3 regions of the Enterococcus sp. AMC1086 genome follow, and region 3 is predicted to be linked to each of the others. Evidence: riboswitches for the same ligand, from Rfam matches in the RefSeq annotation. Region 3 holds a riboswitch; each other region holds the start of a gene.

Region 1 (6,078 bases), 660 kb from region 3:
CATCGAACATGTCCGGGAACTAGCTAAAAAGGGTAAAGAGCAAAAACAAACGAGACAACGATACGGACAAAATAATCGACCAATCCGTCAAGAAACGTTACCGGATTGGGTGGATAATCCAGTAGAAGAGCAGAAATTATCTAAAGAAGAGCAAGCGCGATTAGACAAAGAAATTCAAGATTTCTTGAGTAAAGGAGGCGGAAATTAATGGAAGACGTAGGAAAAGAAATGTCAAAAATCATCCAAAGCAGAGATATGAGTGAACGTTACAACGAATTGGTAGAAGTGGTCTTGAAGGATACGGATGTTCAACAGTTTATTGAAGAACATCGTGAGCGATTAACAGATGAAGATATTCAAAAGAGCTACTCAAAGCTTTACGAATTTGTACAAGAAAAACGCAAATACCAACTGAATGATCCAACAATGATTGCGCCTGGATATGAGCCTCAACTAACCTTGAATTTTCATTACATTGATGTCACCTATGTACCGACAGAAGCGCTTATCGCTAAACAAAAAGAAGATGAAATTCGTAAACGAGTTCGTGCTATGGATATGCCAAAAGATGTACGAGAAGCCAGCTTAAATAGATTTGATACAGCATCTCAAGGTCGAGCACAGGCGATGGCAGAGACGATGAAATTTTTAAATGAATACACGTCGAATCCAAAAGAATTTCACAAAGGACTTTATCTTCAAGGAACCTTTGGAGTTGGAAAATCGTTCCTATTAGGTGCGATTGCTAATAGCTTAGCTGAACGTGGTTTTATTACAACAATCGTTCATTTTCCAACATTTACAGTTGAAATGAAACAAGCAATTGGGAAAGATATGGTTGGTCCAAAACTTGATGCTGTCAAGAAATCACCCGTTTTGATGATCGATGATCTTGGTGCAGAATCGATGACTTCATGGATTCGCGATGATGTGTTAAGTGTTATTTTACAATATCGAATGCAAGAGCAATTAGTGACCTTCTTTTCATCAAATCTTGATTTAAAAGACCTAGAAAAACATTTATCCGTGACTCAACGAGGTGAGCAAGAACCTTTAAAAGCGCGTCGAATCATGGAACGTATTCGATATTTAGCACAAGAAATTACAATGTCTGGAAACGATCGAAGAAATGGATAGAGGAATATTACTGATTATCCTCTCTCCAGGTTTTTAGTGAGGTTGGAACAGAAGTGTTTAACTCTTATTTCCGAAGTTTTTACTTCTGTTCCCACCGTTTATTCAGATTTTTTAAGGCTAGGACCTAACTCGTAGAGCTATGTCCTAGCCTTTCATTTTTTTTATTTTTATTAAGTATACATGATGAGGATGGACGATTGTAGATTCTATCGCTTATAATAAAGTATCAATTTTTGGAGGACGTAACATGAAAAAAATCGCAATAGCAGTTTTAACTGTATTTACGCTGATTTCTTTAGGAGCTTGCGCACAAAATAAAAAAGATTTGTCAAAAGGAAGTGAAGAAACAGCAATGAGCAGCCAAAAAGATCAAGTGATTGATGAAACGCTGAATACTAAAGACAAAGACGAAACGCAATCAATATTTACCGCAGTTTTAGTTGAAGATGCTACGAAAAATGAAACGGTGGACAAATCGATTCGATTCGTTTTAAAAGACGTCGAAGTGGTTGAAGACCCAGAAAAAATAATTAATATGATGAAAAATGATGGCGTTATTTTAAATGTACCAAAGGAACAATTGGCTGATGGCCTCACAGAAAGTGAGTTTAAAGCTGGGGATACTATTCAATTTACTTTAGCTGGCTTACCTGCGATGACGATGTCGATTCCACCTCAAGTCGCTGGAAATTCAGTCGTGAATGTCGAAAAAAAATAATAAATTTAAAAAATAATCAATGTTGATAAATAGTGCAGCTGCACGTTTGTAACATTGGTTATTTTATTTTTGTTAGAAAAATGAATAAAATGCTATTGACATTTGTTTTAAAACGGTGGTATAGTTTCATCTGTAAGTTAATTAAATAGATTTGTTAGGTGAGGCTCCTATACAAACACAGGCTACTGCCCAAAAACATCGAGAGATGCCAATGGGTAGAACAGGGATTGTCGATTACAAGGCTTTTCATAAGGTAGCTAAAAGCTCTGCTTTTTACGTTGTATAGTGCCAAAACTCAACGACTAGATCATACAGGCTTTTTTTTGTGCGCTTATTTATGACCTTCCGCTGAGTTTTTGGCGGAAGGTTTTTTGCTTTAAATCACTACGACTGTTGGAAAAGCAGAGTAGAGGATGAACGGTACTTGCTAAAAAGTAATATGTCCGCGAAAAACCAATCACCGATAAACAAATCTAGGGAAGGAGCAAACCAATGAATTTTTAATCAATATTATCGCTAGTATATTTGCTGGAATGATCATTGGCGTAGAAAGACAGTGGCGAAAAAAACTAGCTGGAATGAGAACAATGACGTTAGTAACGTTTGGCTCAAGTCAATTCGTTTCATTATCCGGTTTAATTCAAGATGACAGCAGTCCGACGCGAATTGCGGCTCAAGTCGTAAGTGGTATAGGTTTTCTTGCTGGGGGTGTGATTTTACGAGAAGGATTTAGTGTGACTGGGATCAATACTGCAGCAACTTTATGGTGTTCCGCAGCAGTCGGAAGTTTGATTGGCGCAGGATTTGTGATCGAAGGGGTGATCTGTTCTATTGTTTTAATGTTAGTCAATATTTTATTAAGAAACCTATCGTTCAAAATGGATGACTTAACTGTTCAAAGACAAGAAGAACAAGCCGATTCGATTCATTACCTATCAGTGATTACTAGTAATACAAGTGAAGTAATGCTTAGAACAGAAATTATTCAGTTATTGGATAACTATTGCCTAACCTTTACAAAATTTTCTTGTACTGATTTGGCTGGTAAAAAAGTAAGGCTATTTTTAGAAATCGAAGCTGCAAGAAATGGGACGCTCGCAGTGAATACAATTATTTCCGAATTATCCCAACTATCAGAAGTCATAGAAATTAATCAAATGAGCAATTAAAAGAACGGAGGAATTATCATGGTAAAACAGTGACTGTCAAAATTATCGATTGGAACAGTGAAGAATATTGGAAAGGAATTTTATTAAGAAATAAGTTCCTCAAAACGAGCGCGGGGAAAGAATGGATCAAAGAATTACCTGTAAATGAAGAGCAGGATATCCATATGGCTGCATTGATTGATGGAAAAGTTGTAGGAACCTTACTTCTTTTTAAAAGCAGCAAGGCAATAGCGCAAATTAAACAAGTGGCGATAGATGATCAGTATCAAGGATTTGGTATCGGAAAACAATTACTTGAATTTGCAGAAAAAATCGCGGATCTTATGAATTTTCAATCAGTATTTTTAACCGGCCGTAAACAAGCTTGGGGATTTTATACTCATTTAGGGTATCAAAGCATTGGCTATGCATATTCGGAGGGACAAGTGGTCTTAAAAAGATTTGAGAAAATAATTTATACCCAAAATGACCGACGAAAGGTTGAAATCATCAAAAATATAATGCTAAAGGAGATGGAAACAAATGGATGACAGTAGTCAGATGTTCAAGGACTTATGCAAAAAGAAATCTGTTGAAGAAAATATGTTTATTATTGTCTATTTGTTTCTAAGGCAAACAAGCAAGATTCTCCTGTAACAGATTCTCTTTTTCCATCAGTCCGATTCCTAAAATAGATAAAAATCATGAAATTTCAGATGACGAATTCTCGTATCAAACACTTGAAATTTCTTCGATAAGCGTTTTGGAAAGAAGGAGAATTATATGGATAAAAAAGTAGTATTAAATAGAAAAAATAACCAATCATATGAGTATTTTGCACGAAACTCGGTAGAAAATATATTGACATTTTTTAAATCTTCAAAAGTAGGATTGACGAATCAGCAAGCAATATTATCAAGAGAGACATTTGGCGAAAATACCATCACTTACGGTAAAAAAACACCGTTATTCGTTGAAATAATAAAAGCTTATTTTACACCATTTACGATTGTTTTGATTGCTTTAGCTATTATCTCGTTTGTAACAGATTATGTCATTGCCCCACCTGCTGATCGTGACCTTGTCGGTGTAATGATCATTATAGCAATGGTTTTGATCAGTGGTACCATGACGTTATTTCAATCAGTCAAATCAAATCAAGCAGCAGAAAAATTAAATAACATGGTGCAAATAACAGCAACTGTTGTTCGTAGAAAAAAACAACTTGAACTTCCAATCGAAGAAGTGGTTTGTGGAGATATTATAAAATTATCTGCAGGTGATATGATTCCAGCTGATATTCGTTTAACTAAAACAAAAGATTTGTTTGTTTCTCAATCTGCCATGACAGGTGAAAGTTACCCAGTTGAAAAAAGAGCTGACTACAAATTGAATACGAATAGTGCAGAAACTGAATACGAAAATATTGTGTTCATGGGTAGTAATGTAATCAGCGGTAGTGCAGAAGGAATCGTTATTTCTGTGGGAGATGATACACTTTTTGGAAAAGTAGCCCAAGATGTATCTGATAAAAATCCTCAAACAAATTTTGATGTCGGCATCAGCAAAACGTCTTGGTTGTTGATTCGATTTATGTTGGTAATGGCGCCAGCAGTATTTTTGATCAATGGTTTGACGAAAGGTGACTGGTTTGAAGCATTTCTTTTCGGTTTATCTGTCGCTGTCGGTTTGACACCTGAAATGCTTCCGATGATCGTAACGACAAATCTTGTCAAAGGTGCTTCAAGCATGGCCAAAAAAGGAACGATCATCAAAAATTTAAATGCAATTCAAAATTTTGGTGCAATCGATATTTTATGTACAGATAAGACAGGAACATTGACGCAAGACAAAATTATCCTAGAGTATCATTTAGACTGCGATGGCAAAGAAGATAGCCGAGTATTGCGCCATGCCTTTTTCAATAGTTATTATCAAACGGGCTTGAAAAATTTAATGGATGTAGCGATTATTGATGCAGCCAAATCGGAATTGTCGATTGATCCTTCTAAGTACACAAAAGTAGATGAAATTCCTTTTGATTTTAAGCGACGTCGCATGAGTGTTGTGATTGAAGACGAATCTGGTAAAACGCAAATGATCACAAAAGGTGCGGTAGAAGAGATGTTGGAAATTTCCAAGTATGTCGACTATCAAGGAACAGTTACCCTCTTAACGGAAAACCTTAAAAAAGAAATTTTGAAAACCGTTGAAGAATTAAACGAAGATGGTTTACGTGTATTAGCTGTATCTCAAAAAACAAATCCGGCTACAATTGATGAGTTTTCTGTTTCAGATGAAAATGAAATGGTTTTGATTGGGTATCTTGCGTTTCTTGATCCACCAAAAGAGACAACCAAAGCGGCGTTAGAAGCATTAAAAAATCATGGTGTGGATGTCAAAGTATTGACAGGAGATAATGCTTTAGTGACAAAATCAGTTTGCAAACAAGTAGGATTAGCGAATGAAGAATTGATCACAGGAAATGAAATCGCGCGAATGAATGATTTTGAACTGAAGATCATTGCAGAAAAATACAATATTTTCGTGAAGCTGACTCCTCAACAAAAAACGCGCATCGTTCAAGTTTTAAGAGAGGCTGGGCATACTGTTGGGTTTATGGGAGACGGAATCAATGATGCACCAGCAATGAAAGAAGCCGATGTTGGTATTTCTGTTGATACAGCAGTCGATATCGCAAAAGAATCTGCCGATGTTATTTTATTAGAAAAAGACTTAATGGTGTTGGAGCGTGGATTATTAGCTGGTAGAACGACTTTTGGAAATGTCATGAAGTATGTCAAAATGACGGCAAGTTCTAATTTTGGTAATATGTTTTCAGTTGTTGTTGCGAGTATCTTTTTACCGTTTTTGCCAATGTTACCACTGCAATTACTCTTTTTGAATTTGATTTATGATATTTCATGTATGTCGATACCGTGGGATCATGTAGACGATGAGTATTTGGAACAGCCCAAGAAATGGGATGCTTCAAAAATAGGTTCGTTTATGAAGTGGTTAGGACCGACTAGTTCAGTCTTTGATATTACCACCTATTTATTAATGTACTTTGTT
Region 2 (6,078 bases), 700 kb from region 3:
TATCTGTTTGTCCATTGTCACCAATGACATCCAATAACTCTTGGTAACGAAAAACACTCTTCATTGACATCAATTCTTTCGTCAACTGAATCGTTACTTCCCGCTGTCTCTTTTGTCTGCCATAATCACCTAAGGGATCTTCATAGCGCATTCTTGCATACTGTAATGTTTCCCAGCCACCCAAATGTTGTTCTCCTTGTGGATAATGAATTCCTTCTGCGTCAAACTCAAAATCATTATTCACTGTGACACCACCAACAGCATCACTCAATGCAGCTAAACCATCCATGTTGATAACGAAATAATGATTGATCGGGATATCTAAATAATGCTCGACCGTATCGATCATCATTTCATCACCGCCAAATGAATGCGCATGATTGATTTTATCATACACACCCTCTTTTCCAACAATCTCTACATATGCGTCTCTGGGGATGCTTGTAATTGTCGTCTTTTTTAATTGATCATTGACGGTCACAACCATAATCGTATTGGCCCGAAAATCCGTTTTACGCTTTGAATCATTTGCGATACCTAGTAGTAAAAAACTAACAGGTTCACTATTTCCGAGTTTTACAGGTTTGGTTTCTCGGTTCAGTGGTTGGTATATTTTATCGGCTGTTTTTTGAACATTTTTAAATACGGAAGCTCCATAGGCAGAAGCTCCAGCAACGATAAGTAACACGAATGTCAGAACACCTAAAATCGTTCTTTGTATAAATCTTTTTTTAGCATCTGATGTCGAAAATTCTCTGTTGATATAAAACTTATAAAGACAAATATAGGAAAGATTCACCCATGCAAAGCTTAATGAAAAACCTGCAATCACATCGCTTGGATAATGAACTCTTAAATAAATTCGACTTAATCCAATCAAAAGCACATAAACGATCAAGGCAATCTTTATCTTTTTGTATTGCTTTGGATAAATCGTTTGTGCAATTAAAATAATTGAACATGCCAAACACATAGCTAAAAGCGAATGACCACTAGGAAAACTATAAGAGGTTCTTTCTGCTAATTGATTCACATTAGGTCTTGGTCGAGCCACCAGATGTTTAAATATAAATCCAAATGCACTCACCACGAAAACATTGCTGATCATCCAAAACGCCAGTAATGTTTTCTTTTTTCGCCAAAGAGTAAACGCTACAATCAAGCTTACAATAAAAATTGGCCCGATTGTCGCAGTTTTAGCGAATAAATTTACAATGTTTGTCATTGTCTCATTTGGTTTCCAATTAAATTGATAGATTGCCGCATCTAATTGATTAAACCATGGAACATTCTGAACAACTAAAAAGGTCAATGCTGAAAATAGTAAGATACTCAAAATAGCAGGGGTAATTTTTTTTTCTTTCAACGTATACATGTCATAAATCCCTTCATTCTTATATTAAATAACATTGTTAGCTCAAAGTCAGTATTTACAACGCTAATAAAAAACGCTGTAACTCACTTGCCTTGCAAATAAAAGCATGAGTCCAGCGTTTTTTTCGTCAAACTACACTCTTGAAAACACAAGCAGATAATAAGACGTTACACAATTAGTAAATCAATTCTATATTTACCAAAAGAAAAAAGCCAAACATTTTTTTCCTAAGACGTTTGACTTTCAATCAATCTCATCGTCTGAGTTTTAGCACTATACAACGTAAAGAAAATTCTTAGCTATTTTATGAAAAGCCTTAATTCGACAATTCCTGTTTTACACATTGGCGTCTTTCGACGTTTCTGCGCAATAGCTTATGTTTGTATAGGAGCCTCACCTAACAAGGTTATTTATCTATTTAATTTACTAAATAATACCGTTAGAAAGAATTTTTTTCAAGTTATTTTTAGCGTCTTTATTTTTTCTTAATTTAAATCCAAAGGAATCTAGAAAATGTCATTCTATTGTATAAAAAGAAACGACATCAAAATAGATTTGATCGTCGCTTCTTTTTAACTATATTTTACTCATCTACCTCTTCAAACTGTGAGTTATAAAGTGATGCGTAGTAGCCATCTTGAGCAAGTAATTCTTCATGTGTTCCTTGTTCTTTAATATCACCGTCTTGCATGTAAAGAATTTTATCTGCATCTTTGATCGTTGATAAACGATGCGCGATAACGAATGATGTACGACCAGCCATTAAGTTATTCATCGCACCTTGAATCAGTCCTTCTGTTCTTGTATCAACAGAGGATGTTGCTTCATCAAGTATCAAGATCGGTTTGTCAGCTAAAATTGCACGAGCAATGGTCAAGAGTTGTTTTTGACCTTGAGAAATATTTGAAGATTCTTCATTCAACTCCATGTCATAGCCGCCAGGCAATGTTTGGATGAAGTGATGAACGTGTGCAGCTTTGGCCGCTTCATAAACTTCTTCATCTGTTGCATCTAAACGACCATAACGTAGGTTTTCCATAATGGTTCCTTTAAATAGCCAAGTATCTTGTAATACCATCCCAATATTTTTACGCAAATCTGCACGGTTAAAGTCTTTGATATTGTGTCCATCGATTTTGATTGCACCAGAAGTCACGTCGTAAAAACGCATCAATAATTTAACCATTGTTGTTTTACCAGCTCCAGTTGGTCCAACGATTGCAACTGTTTGGCCTGGATCGACATGTGAACTAAAATCATTGATGATGATTTTATCAGGTGTGTAACCAAAACGAACATGTTCAAAGTCAACCATTCCTTTTGCTTTATCGATTTTGACTGGATTTGGAACAGTTTGATCCTCTTCATCTTCTTCAAGAAATTCAAAAACACGTTCTGCTGCTGCAGCCATTGATTGAAGCAAGTTAGATACTTGAGCTAATTGAGCAATAGGTTGTGTTAGGTTTCGAACATATTGAATAAACGCTTGGATGTCCCCAACTGTGATCGTGCCGTTATACGCTAAGATCCCACCAAGAATCGCTACCGCAACATAACCAAGGTTACCTACAAAGTTCATGATCGGTTGCATCAAACCAGATAGAAATTGAGATTTCCAAGCTGATTTGAATAAGACATCATTTTGTTTTTTAAACTCATTAAGAGAGTTTTCTTCATCATTGAATAGACGCACGATGTTATAGCCACCGATTGTTTCTTCGACCTTACCATTGATTACACCAAGATATTCTTGTTGTGTTTTAAAGTATTTCTGTGAATTTTTTACAACGATCATAATTAAGAGCATTGAAATTGGTACAATCAAAATCGCAATACCTGTCATTTTCACAGAAATGGAAAGCATCATTATAATGACTCCAATAATAGTGAAAACGGAGGTGATCAGTTGTGTGATCGATTGGTTTAGTGATTGACCCAATGTATCCACATCATTTGTGATACGGGATAAGACTTCACCTGTTGTACGGCTCTCAAAGTAATTCATTGGCATGCGGTTGATCTTCTCAGAGATTTCTTTACGCATTCGATAGGTGATTTTTTGTGAAATCGTCGACATGATCCAGCCTTGCAGAATTCCAAAAGCTGATGCGACTAGGTAAAGCCCTAGCATAAATAGTAAGATCCCACCTATTTTACTAAAGTCGATGCCGCCAGTTCCTTGATACTTTTTGATTAATCCATTGAATAATTCTGTGATCGCTTGTGATAAGATTTTTGGACCCCAAATATTAAAGACGGTTGAAGCAATTGCAAAAATCATTACAAAGAAAACAGGAATTTTATATGCACCAATATAAGAGACTAATTTTTTTAATGTTCCTTTAAAATCTTTGGCTTTTTCCACTGGAGCAATTTGTCCAGGACCGCCGCCGCGACCGCCACGTGGGCGATTTTGTTGTTGTTCTGCCATTATATTTGCTCCCCCCTACTCAGCTTCTTCTATGCCTAATTCAGCATTGCTCAATTGTGATTGGGCAATTTCTTGATAGACAGTTGATGACTTCATTAATTCTTCGTGTGTTCCGTGATCGACGATACGACCTTCGTCCAATACGATAATGTTATCCGCATGAAGAATCGTAGAAATTTTTTGCGCGACAATGATTTGTGTGGCCCCTTTGATATTTTCAGATAATGCTTTTCGTAAGGCTACATCCGTTTTATTATCAAGTGCTGAAAATGAATCATCAAAGATCAATATATTAGGATCTTTCGCCAAGGCACGAGCAATCGATAAACGTTGTTTTTGTCCACCAGAAACGTTCGTTCCACCTTGAGAAATTTCTCGGCTATAGCCTTTTTCATTTGAGTCAATAAATTCTTCTGCTTGCGCAATTTTAGCAGCTTTCTCCATTTGTTCATCTGTTATATCAGCATCACCAAATTTAATATTTGATGCAATATCACCTGAGAATAAGATTCCTTTTTGCGGTACAAAACCGATAATATCGTGCAATTTGTGCAAGCTGATATCACGAATGTCTATTCCATCAATCGTGATTCGTCCACCTGTTACGTCAAACAAGCGAGGAATCAAATTAACGATTGTTGATTTACCTGAACCCGTCGAACCGATCAAGGCTGTTGTTTGACCTGGTTTTGCTGTGAAGTTAATGTGATGTAACACGTCTTTATCAGCATCACCATAACGGAATTCTACTGCTTCAAATTTCACTTCACCTTTAAATTCATGATCATCTTTAGGATTTTTCGGATCTTTGATTGTTGGTTCTGTTTCAAGAACTTCTTCCACACGGCCAGCTGCAACATTGGCACGAGGTAGAATAATTGATACCATTGACAACATCATAAATGCCATAACGATTTGCATTGTATAGGTAATAAAGGCCATCATATCCCCAACTTGAAGTTGACCGTTGTTTATATTGTGTCCACCGACCCAAACGATCAAAACAGAAATACCATTCATCAATAACATCATGATCGGCATCATGATCGACATCGCCCGGTTAACAAATAATTGAGTTTTCATCAAATTAGTATTGGCCACATCAAAACGTTTTTCTTCAAATTTTTCGCGTGAAAAAGCACGAATAACAGGTAAACCAGTAATAATTTCACGAGAAACTAAATTCACTCTATCGACTAAATTTTGTAAGGCTTTAAACTTAGGCATCGTTGTTAGAAGTAAGCTTATTACTAAAATTAAAACAGCACCCACAGCTACACCGACGATCCAGCCCATTCCCGTTCCAGTTCGGTAGACATTGTAGATCCCACCAATACCTAAGATCGGCGCATATAATACGATACGCATGATCATGACGATTCCCATTTGCATTTGTTGAATGTCATTGGTATTTCGCGTAATCAATGAAGCTGGAGAGAATTTATCCATTTCCGTATTTGAAAATTGCAGCGTACGTTCATATTGACCCACACGCAAGTTTCGTCCAACAGATGCAGCAACTAATGCAGCGATCAAGCCCACAATGACTGCTGCTACAGCGGAAAGGAAAGTTAAAAGAACCATTTCTGTTCCCGTTTTAATCATATAGTCCGTTTGAATTTTTTGTGTATTCATGTCCAGTGCTTTATATTCGGCTAGTGTTAATTGAATTCCTACCGTTTTCATAGAATCCGCGCCTAAATCACCTAAACTTTTTTTCGTTTCTTTACGAGCTTCTTCGACTTTTGCAGGTAAAGCATCTGTCTTTGCCTTGATTGAATCAGCTAAGTTTTTGGCTTCAGTCCCTTTGGCTTGGGCTTGAGCCGCTAGGTCTTGTGCTTCAGTCCCTTTTTCAGTTGCAGTCGCGATATCTGTGGCAGAAGCGGCAGCGGCACCTGCAGCTTGGGCTTGTTCCCCTATGCTTGTTGCCTCTTCACCAAGTTGCTTGGCCTTAGTGGCGTCTTCTCCAATTGTTTTATAATCTTCTATAATCGCTTTTGCTTCACTAGCGTTCGATGAATCTTTTGATTGGGAAGATGCGAGCATCATCATTGGTAAGTTAAAAATGTCTGCTAATTTTGCTTCTGTCATCCCATCTTGAAGATTTAATTTATAGACTTCAACTTCTTTGCCATCAATTTTTTCAGTTGTTAGTTTATAGTTTTCTTCAATTGTTTTTTTCTCATCATCTGTCATGAACATTTCGATTCCCTGAAGAGATGTTTTCCTGATTTTTTCAGGTGTGGAGTACTCAAGCCCTCCTTGTTGAATA
Region 3 (6,078 bases):
GAATCAAGTTTTTCGTCTAGCTGTTCACTAACAAGTGCACAGTCTAAAATATCGATACCGCCTTCTTTATCAATAAAAACGCGGAGAAACCAGTCTCTTCCTTCCTTGACAAACTCTACTTCTACAAGTTCAAAATTTTGTTTTTCTAAGATTGGTGTGACTAACTCGGTAACAGTTTCCACAACACTACTCAAAATTTTCGCCTCCTTCGAGATTTATGTAACGTACTAGATCATAGAAAAGCGAAACGCTGGCTCAACCAGCTAGACCATAGAAAAACGAGAAAAATCAACGTTTTTTTCTATTTTCTTCCTATGTTACTCCATTAAAAAGAGTGAGCAGAAATCCGCTCACTCAAACTAGTATCATTACTTATAATGTATTCTAACACATATTTTCTGAAAACTCAACTTTACGTCATTAGAAAGCCATTTATCAGCAATTATCTTTATCCAAAGAAACATGCTTCACTTTTTTACCTATTTGTTTTACTATTGATAAGAAAAGTTGAAAGGAGCATCGTTATGTCTCAAATACAAGTAATCAAAGTAACAAAAGAAACGATGAAAAAAATGCAGACCTTTTATGAAAAAAATCGTTTAAACAAAACAGTTCCTTACTCTGAATTTGTTGCCAGAATTGGAAATACGACAATTACAGCTTATACCTCTGGAAAAGTGGTTTTTCAAGGTTCGGATGCTGAAAAAATAGCAGCAAACTGGGGCAGTTCACTTAATACGAATAAAAAAACTAGTTCATCCTCAAAAAAAACAACAACTTTACCTGCTAATTTCAGTAAGCTTTCGGTCTTAGGCAGTGATGAAGTGGGCAATGGTAGTTATTTTGGCCCCGTTACTGTTTGTGCAGCATATGTCGATAAAAGCATGGTCGAAAAGTTGAAAGCTCTTGGCGTAAGAGATTCTAAGGAATTGACCGATCCTCAAATCATCCAGCTTTCTAAAGTGATCAAAGAATTGATTCCTTATAAACTACTAATTGTCGAACCAGAAAAATACAATCAGATCCAACCTAAATACAACGCTGTCCATATGAAAGTCGCCTTACATAATCAAGCGATCCACTTATTATTACGTGACATCGAACCAATCAAACCAGAGGCAATCCTGATCGACCAATTTACACCAGAAACGAATTATAAAAAATATGTACGAAGTGAAAAAAATCAGGTCAGCGAAACGTTATTCTTTATTACGAAAGGCGAACAATATCATGTTGCAGTCGCAGCAGCTTCAATCATCAGCCGGGCAGCCTTTTTAGAAGAATTAGATAAAGAATCTGCAGAATTGGGCATGAAAGTACCGTCTGGTGCAGGAGCGACTTCTGACATGGTAGCCGCTAAAGTAATCGCTAAAGGTGGATTGGACTTACTAAGCAAATATGTAAAACTTCATTTTGCCAATACAGAAAAAGCGAAAAAAATTGCTGCAAAATAATAAAAAAGAAGATGTTACGAGACGCTTTGATTTTTTCCAGCTTCGAATTTCAAATTAAAAGACGATATAAAAGTGCTTAGTTCTTTCTTATTTTTGAGAGCTAAGCACTTTTTTGTCTACCTGTTTTTTATTATTCAGCTTCTTGAATTTCTTTAGCTAAATCAGTATAATCGATTGCTGCATGAATAAACGTGTCATCGTTTTCAGGAAAATGTTGCATCAATGTGTCCATCGGCTCGATTTCGATCGTTCCTTTTTCTAATTCAAATGCTATCAAATGACCCCCGAATGTTTGCTCATCGTCTATAAAGTGCAGATGAAAATCTGCTGCTGCAACGCCTTGAAACAACTCTGGCGTGAAAAAACCAACGATAGTTCCTGTACTATTTTTTTTACTAAATTCAGGTTGTTCCTTAGATGCTTCAACTAATCTTTTATATGGTTTTTCTTGTTTAGCCATTGCTCGAATACAGACGTTTTTAAACAGCCCGTGTATTTTGATTGCGTGAAAAAGATTTTCACTTTTCAAGTGTTTACGAATCAGCTTAATGATTTGTGCGCTATTTGCTTCACTAGTCACAGGTATAGAAAAAGATGGTCTAAACATTGTCACTGCGGCATATGGGGTCTTTTGTTTCTCATCTAGATCGATCAAAGCCCCATCTTCTCTTCCTTGATAGGCTTTTCCATTTAAAATGATCAATTCTCCATCTAAATCTGATAAAGTACCAATCCCAAAATCCCCTTTTTTTAAAATGTTAGCGATTGTCTCAGTCCCATCCATCAAACCTGCCATTAATGCACCCAACGTTCCATGCTGATATAAGACTGCTTCTTCTGTCATTGTTATCCCCTTTCTAGTAAAACTGATCTTGTAAAATCGTTTTATAAGCATTTCACTCTCTTTTTAATCGATTGAGATTACAATCATAGTTAAAATTTCTGCATATCTCACAAAATCGGCTGGCAAAAATTCATATCAGAAATACGATGCTTCAGTACTTAGTAAATTTATCTCTATTCGCTTCAAAAATGTAACTAGATTGACCATTTATCAACTTTTTTCACCATAATTCCAGCACCTTTTCTGCTTTTTTCCACGTTGTGTCACATTCATTTTGAAAACAGATTACAATACGTTTCATCACCCACAAAAATAGAATATTCGTAAAAAATTTAAATAAAAATTCTATCTTTTTGATACAGTTTTCAAATCTGTATTATTTTTTATTATAGCACGCCTACTATTTTTTTGTTTACTCATTTGTCTGACAGCCATAAGCGAAGATTTAGTTGAAACAATCGTCCCACTATTCTTCATTTCTATTAACTTTTTTCTTTATATTTAAGAAAGAGTAAAGAATATAGATAGATGTATTTTTTTGGCATATTCCCTTTTTGTAGCGTGAAACCTCTAGACGATGGGATTTCTAGTTTAAAATAAAAAAAATCATTATAAAAAAAGCATATTATAAAAAAATTAATATTTATCTCATTGACTTCACTAGAGATATTTACTATATTTAAGACGATCTGAATAACTTGTTAGGTGAGGCTCCTATGGAAACACAGGCTACTGCTCAAAAATGTCGAAAGACAGGAATGGGTAGGACAGGAATTGTCGAATTAAGGCTTTTCACAAAGTAGCTAAAAGCTCTGCTTTTTACGTTTCATAGTGCTAAAACTCAACGATGAGAATGATAAAAGGCTCTTTTTTGTGCTGAAATCAATCCCCTTCGCTGAGTTATTCTAAGCGGAGGGTTTTTGTTTTTGTAAATAATGTTGACAGGATTTTTACTCTTTAAAGGCGGAGAGACAAATCAAAGAAGGACTGTTTTCTTCATTTTATTTTATCGATCGTGAAGATTCTTCTTTTATTTGGTGCATGTTGTTATCCATTATTTTTTAGTCAAAATACCCTTTTTATCCCCCATCTAAATCAATTCCTAATGCCAAGCTTTATTTGATGATCAATTAAAATGATTAGCGAGGAATAAAAATGAAAACAGGAATGAAATTTTTAGTTTGTATACTTCTTTTGGTTCTCTTGATTATTATAGGAGTCGGCAGTTATACAGCAATCAGCTTTCATAATGGGAAAAAAATGGCTCAATCACAGGTAAACAAGAACAAGAATAATGATTTTTCTGGTGATCAGCAGACGAATATGAAAGAAATCACGATTATGATCATAGGTGATGACGGTCGAGAAGATGATGAAGATGGGGGACGCGCTGATACCTTAATGGTCGCCCACTATAACAGTGAAACAAAGCAACCCAAATTAATATCAATTATGAGAGATTCTTATGTTTCAATACCGGGACATGGTTTAGAAAAAATCAATGCAGCCTATGCATATGGTGGAGCAGAATTAACGAGAAAAGTGCTTAATGACTCGTTTGGATTACCAATCAATTATTATATTTCAGCTGATTTTAATAATTTTATCCAACTGATCAATGAACTGTATCCAAAAGGCGTTGAAATCGATGCAGAAAAAGAGATCAATTTAGACAATGTCGATATAAAAAAAGGCAAGCAAATCATGGATGGCAACACATTGTTACAATATGCTCGTTTTCGAATGGACGAAGAGGGCGATTTTGGTCGCGTAAGAAGACAGCAACAAGTCATGGATGCTTTGGCTAAACAGTCCAAAGATGCTTTACCTCTCACACAGCTGCCAAAAATTGCTGGTGAAGCTGTTGGCTATTTGGATACAAATATACCCACTAATGTGCTTATAGACTTAGCAAAAGATTTTCTTAAAGGGAATGTAAAAAATCTTGAAACATTATCTGTACCAGTTAAAGGGAGCTGGGCATTTAATGACTACACTGATGCTGGAAGTGTATTGGAAGTCGATGAGAAACTGAATGAAGAAGCGATTCATAAATTCTTGAATGATGGAGAAAGTCAATGAAACAAGTAAAGAGATTATCCAAACTTCATTACTTAGATTTTTATATTTTAATCCCTTATTTTATCTTATGTATCGTAGGCATATTAATGGTCTATAGTTCCAGCTCTTACCAATTATTAGACAGTGATCTTGGAACTTCTAGTAAAGCAATCAAACAAATGATCTCTTTTATTTTTAGTTTAGTTTGCATGAGTATTGTGTATCGAATTAATTTGTCTGTTCTTCGTAAACCTAAAATCATGTATTTTATATTGGCCCTTACTTTCCTTTCCATCATTGCCTTGCCGTTCATTGGAACGACAGTTGGTGGCGCAAAACGTTGGATCAACTTAGGCGTACTTTTATTTCAACCTTCTGAGTTAGTTCCTTTAGTCATGATTTTATACTTGGCTGCAAACTTATCAAAAAATGATACCTTGGTTCCCTTTACGTTTAAAGACCATAAGCGATCGCTATTAGTCTCACTTTGCTTTATCCTTTTTGTCGCATTACAACCAAATATCGCAGGCGCTTCAATGATTTTCATACTTGTACTAGCCTTATTTTTATTTAGCGGTCTGTCTCCATTATTTACGTCACTGGCTTTAGTTGGCTTCATTGCGGCGAAACGGTTAGGAACTGTTCTTTTATTGTCGATTCCCACTAATTGGATGCCTCAAAAATTCAGCTATTTGGTGACAAGATTCGAAGTAATGCAAAATCCTTTCATCGACCCAACAGGGAAAGGATTCCAAACATCAAATGCTTACTATGCAATGCATAATGGCGGTTTTTGGGGATTAGGATTAGGAAATAGTATTCAGAAAAAAGGATTTCTTCCTGCCGCTGATACAGATTTCATCTTTGCAATTTGTATAGAAGAATTAGGATTGATTCTTTCTATCGGTATCTTATTTGCCGTTTTCTTTATTGTTGCTCGTTTATTCTTACTTGCAATAAAATCAAAAAATCTTTACTACTCTTATCTCTACCTCGGTTGTGGTATGTTGCTTTTACTTCAAGTATCTGTAAATGTGGGCAGCCTGTTGGGTTACATTCCGATGACTGGACTTACCTTCCCTTTCATCAGCTATGGAGGTTCTAGTTTGTTAATACTAAGTATTACTTTAGGCATCGCTCTTAATGCACGCGCAACTGAGATCAGAGAAACTTATGAGCCGCAAGGAGGGATTTCATGAGAAAAGCATTACCTGCAAAAAGTGAACCAGTAAACTATGCCCTCCTCTTACCTGTTTTTCTTTTGATAATTATAGGATTTGTTGCACAGTATGGTGCTTTTCATGCTGATCCTGCTGTAGAATCCGTTATGCCTTTATTGAAAAAACAATTTTTATGGACTCTTTTAGGATTAGCGACAATGTTCACCACGATGTTTATTCCTATAAAATATTTATGGAAATTTACGCCAACGCTATATGGTTTATCCCTTTTTTTGATGGGATTACTGGTAAAATTTCACGATCCCGTTATGGCGGCTGCTACAGGAACAAAACGTTGGATTCGGCTGGGACCATTTTCATTTCAACCCTCTGAATTTATGAAACTTGGCTATATTTTGATGTTGGCCTATATTGTCACAAGAAGAAGACAACGCTCTGAAAGTCCATCAACTTTAAAAGAAGATTTTCGTTTATTGGGTGAATTATCCCTTGTCAGCCTTCCTGTCTTCGGATTGATGTTTTATCAAAAAGATTTTGG

Evidence for each region. A riboswitch is a leader RNA that binds a small molecule or an ion and turns the genes downstream of it on or off. The one in region 3 is predicted to bind magnesium.
Region 1: it holds a riboswitch for magnesium, as region 3 does, so the genes downstream of both, AC4BC4_RS06370 (MgtC/SapB family protein) here and AC4BC4_RS09580 (LCP family protein) in region 3, are expected to answer to the same signal.
Region 2: it holds a riboswitch for magnesium, as region 3 does, so the genes downstream of both, AC4BC4_RS06185 (phosphatase PAP2/LCP family protein) here and AC4BC4_RS09580 (LCP family protein) in region 3, are expected to answer to the same signal.

What each region holds. Positions count from the first base shown of each region.
Region 1 is NZ_CM177100.1:1,370,888-1,376,965, forward strand. It holds gene AC4BC4_RS06355 (replication initiation and membrane attachment family protein) at 1-208, shown strand, start outside; gene dnaI (primosomal protein DnaI) at 208-1,137, shown strand; gene AC4BC4_RS06365 (hypothetical protein) at 1,385-1,855, shown strand; M-box (ykoK) riboswitch at 1,999-2,169, shown strand; gene AC4BC4_RS06370 (MgtC/SapB family protein) at 2,377-3,024, shown strand; gene AC4BC4_RS06375 (GNAT family N-acetyltransferase) at 3,054-3,554, shown strand; gene mgtA (magnesium-translocating P-type ATPase) at 3,787-6,078, shown strand, end outside.
Region 2 is NZ_CM177100.1:1,327,545-1,333,622, reverse strand. It holds gene AC4BC4_RS06185 (phosphatase PAP2/LCP family protein) at 1-1,375, opposite strand, end outside; M-box (ykoK) riboswitch at 1,621-1,787, opposite strand; gene AC4BC4_RS06180 (ABC transporter ATP-binding protein) at 1,959-3,806, opposite strand; gene AC4BC4_RS06175 (ABC transporter ATP-binding protein) at 3,822-6,078, opposite strand, start outside.
Region 3 is NZ_CM177100.1:2,026,969-2,033,046, forward strand. It holds gene rimP (ribosome maturation factor RimP) at 1-194, opposite strand, end outside; gene rnhC (ribonuclease HIII) at 525-1,454, shown strand; gene budA (acetolactate decarboxylase) at 1,585-2,298, opposite strand; M-box (ykoK) riboswitch at 2,989-3,158, shown strand; gene AC4BC4_RS09580 (LCP family protein) at 3,454-4,380, shown strand; gene AC4BC4_RS09585 (FtsW/RodA/SpoVE family cell cycle protein) at 4,377-5,558, shown strand; gene AC4BC4_RS09590 (FtsW/RodA/SpoVE family cell cycle protein) at 5,555-6,078, shown strand, end outside.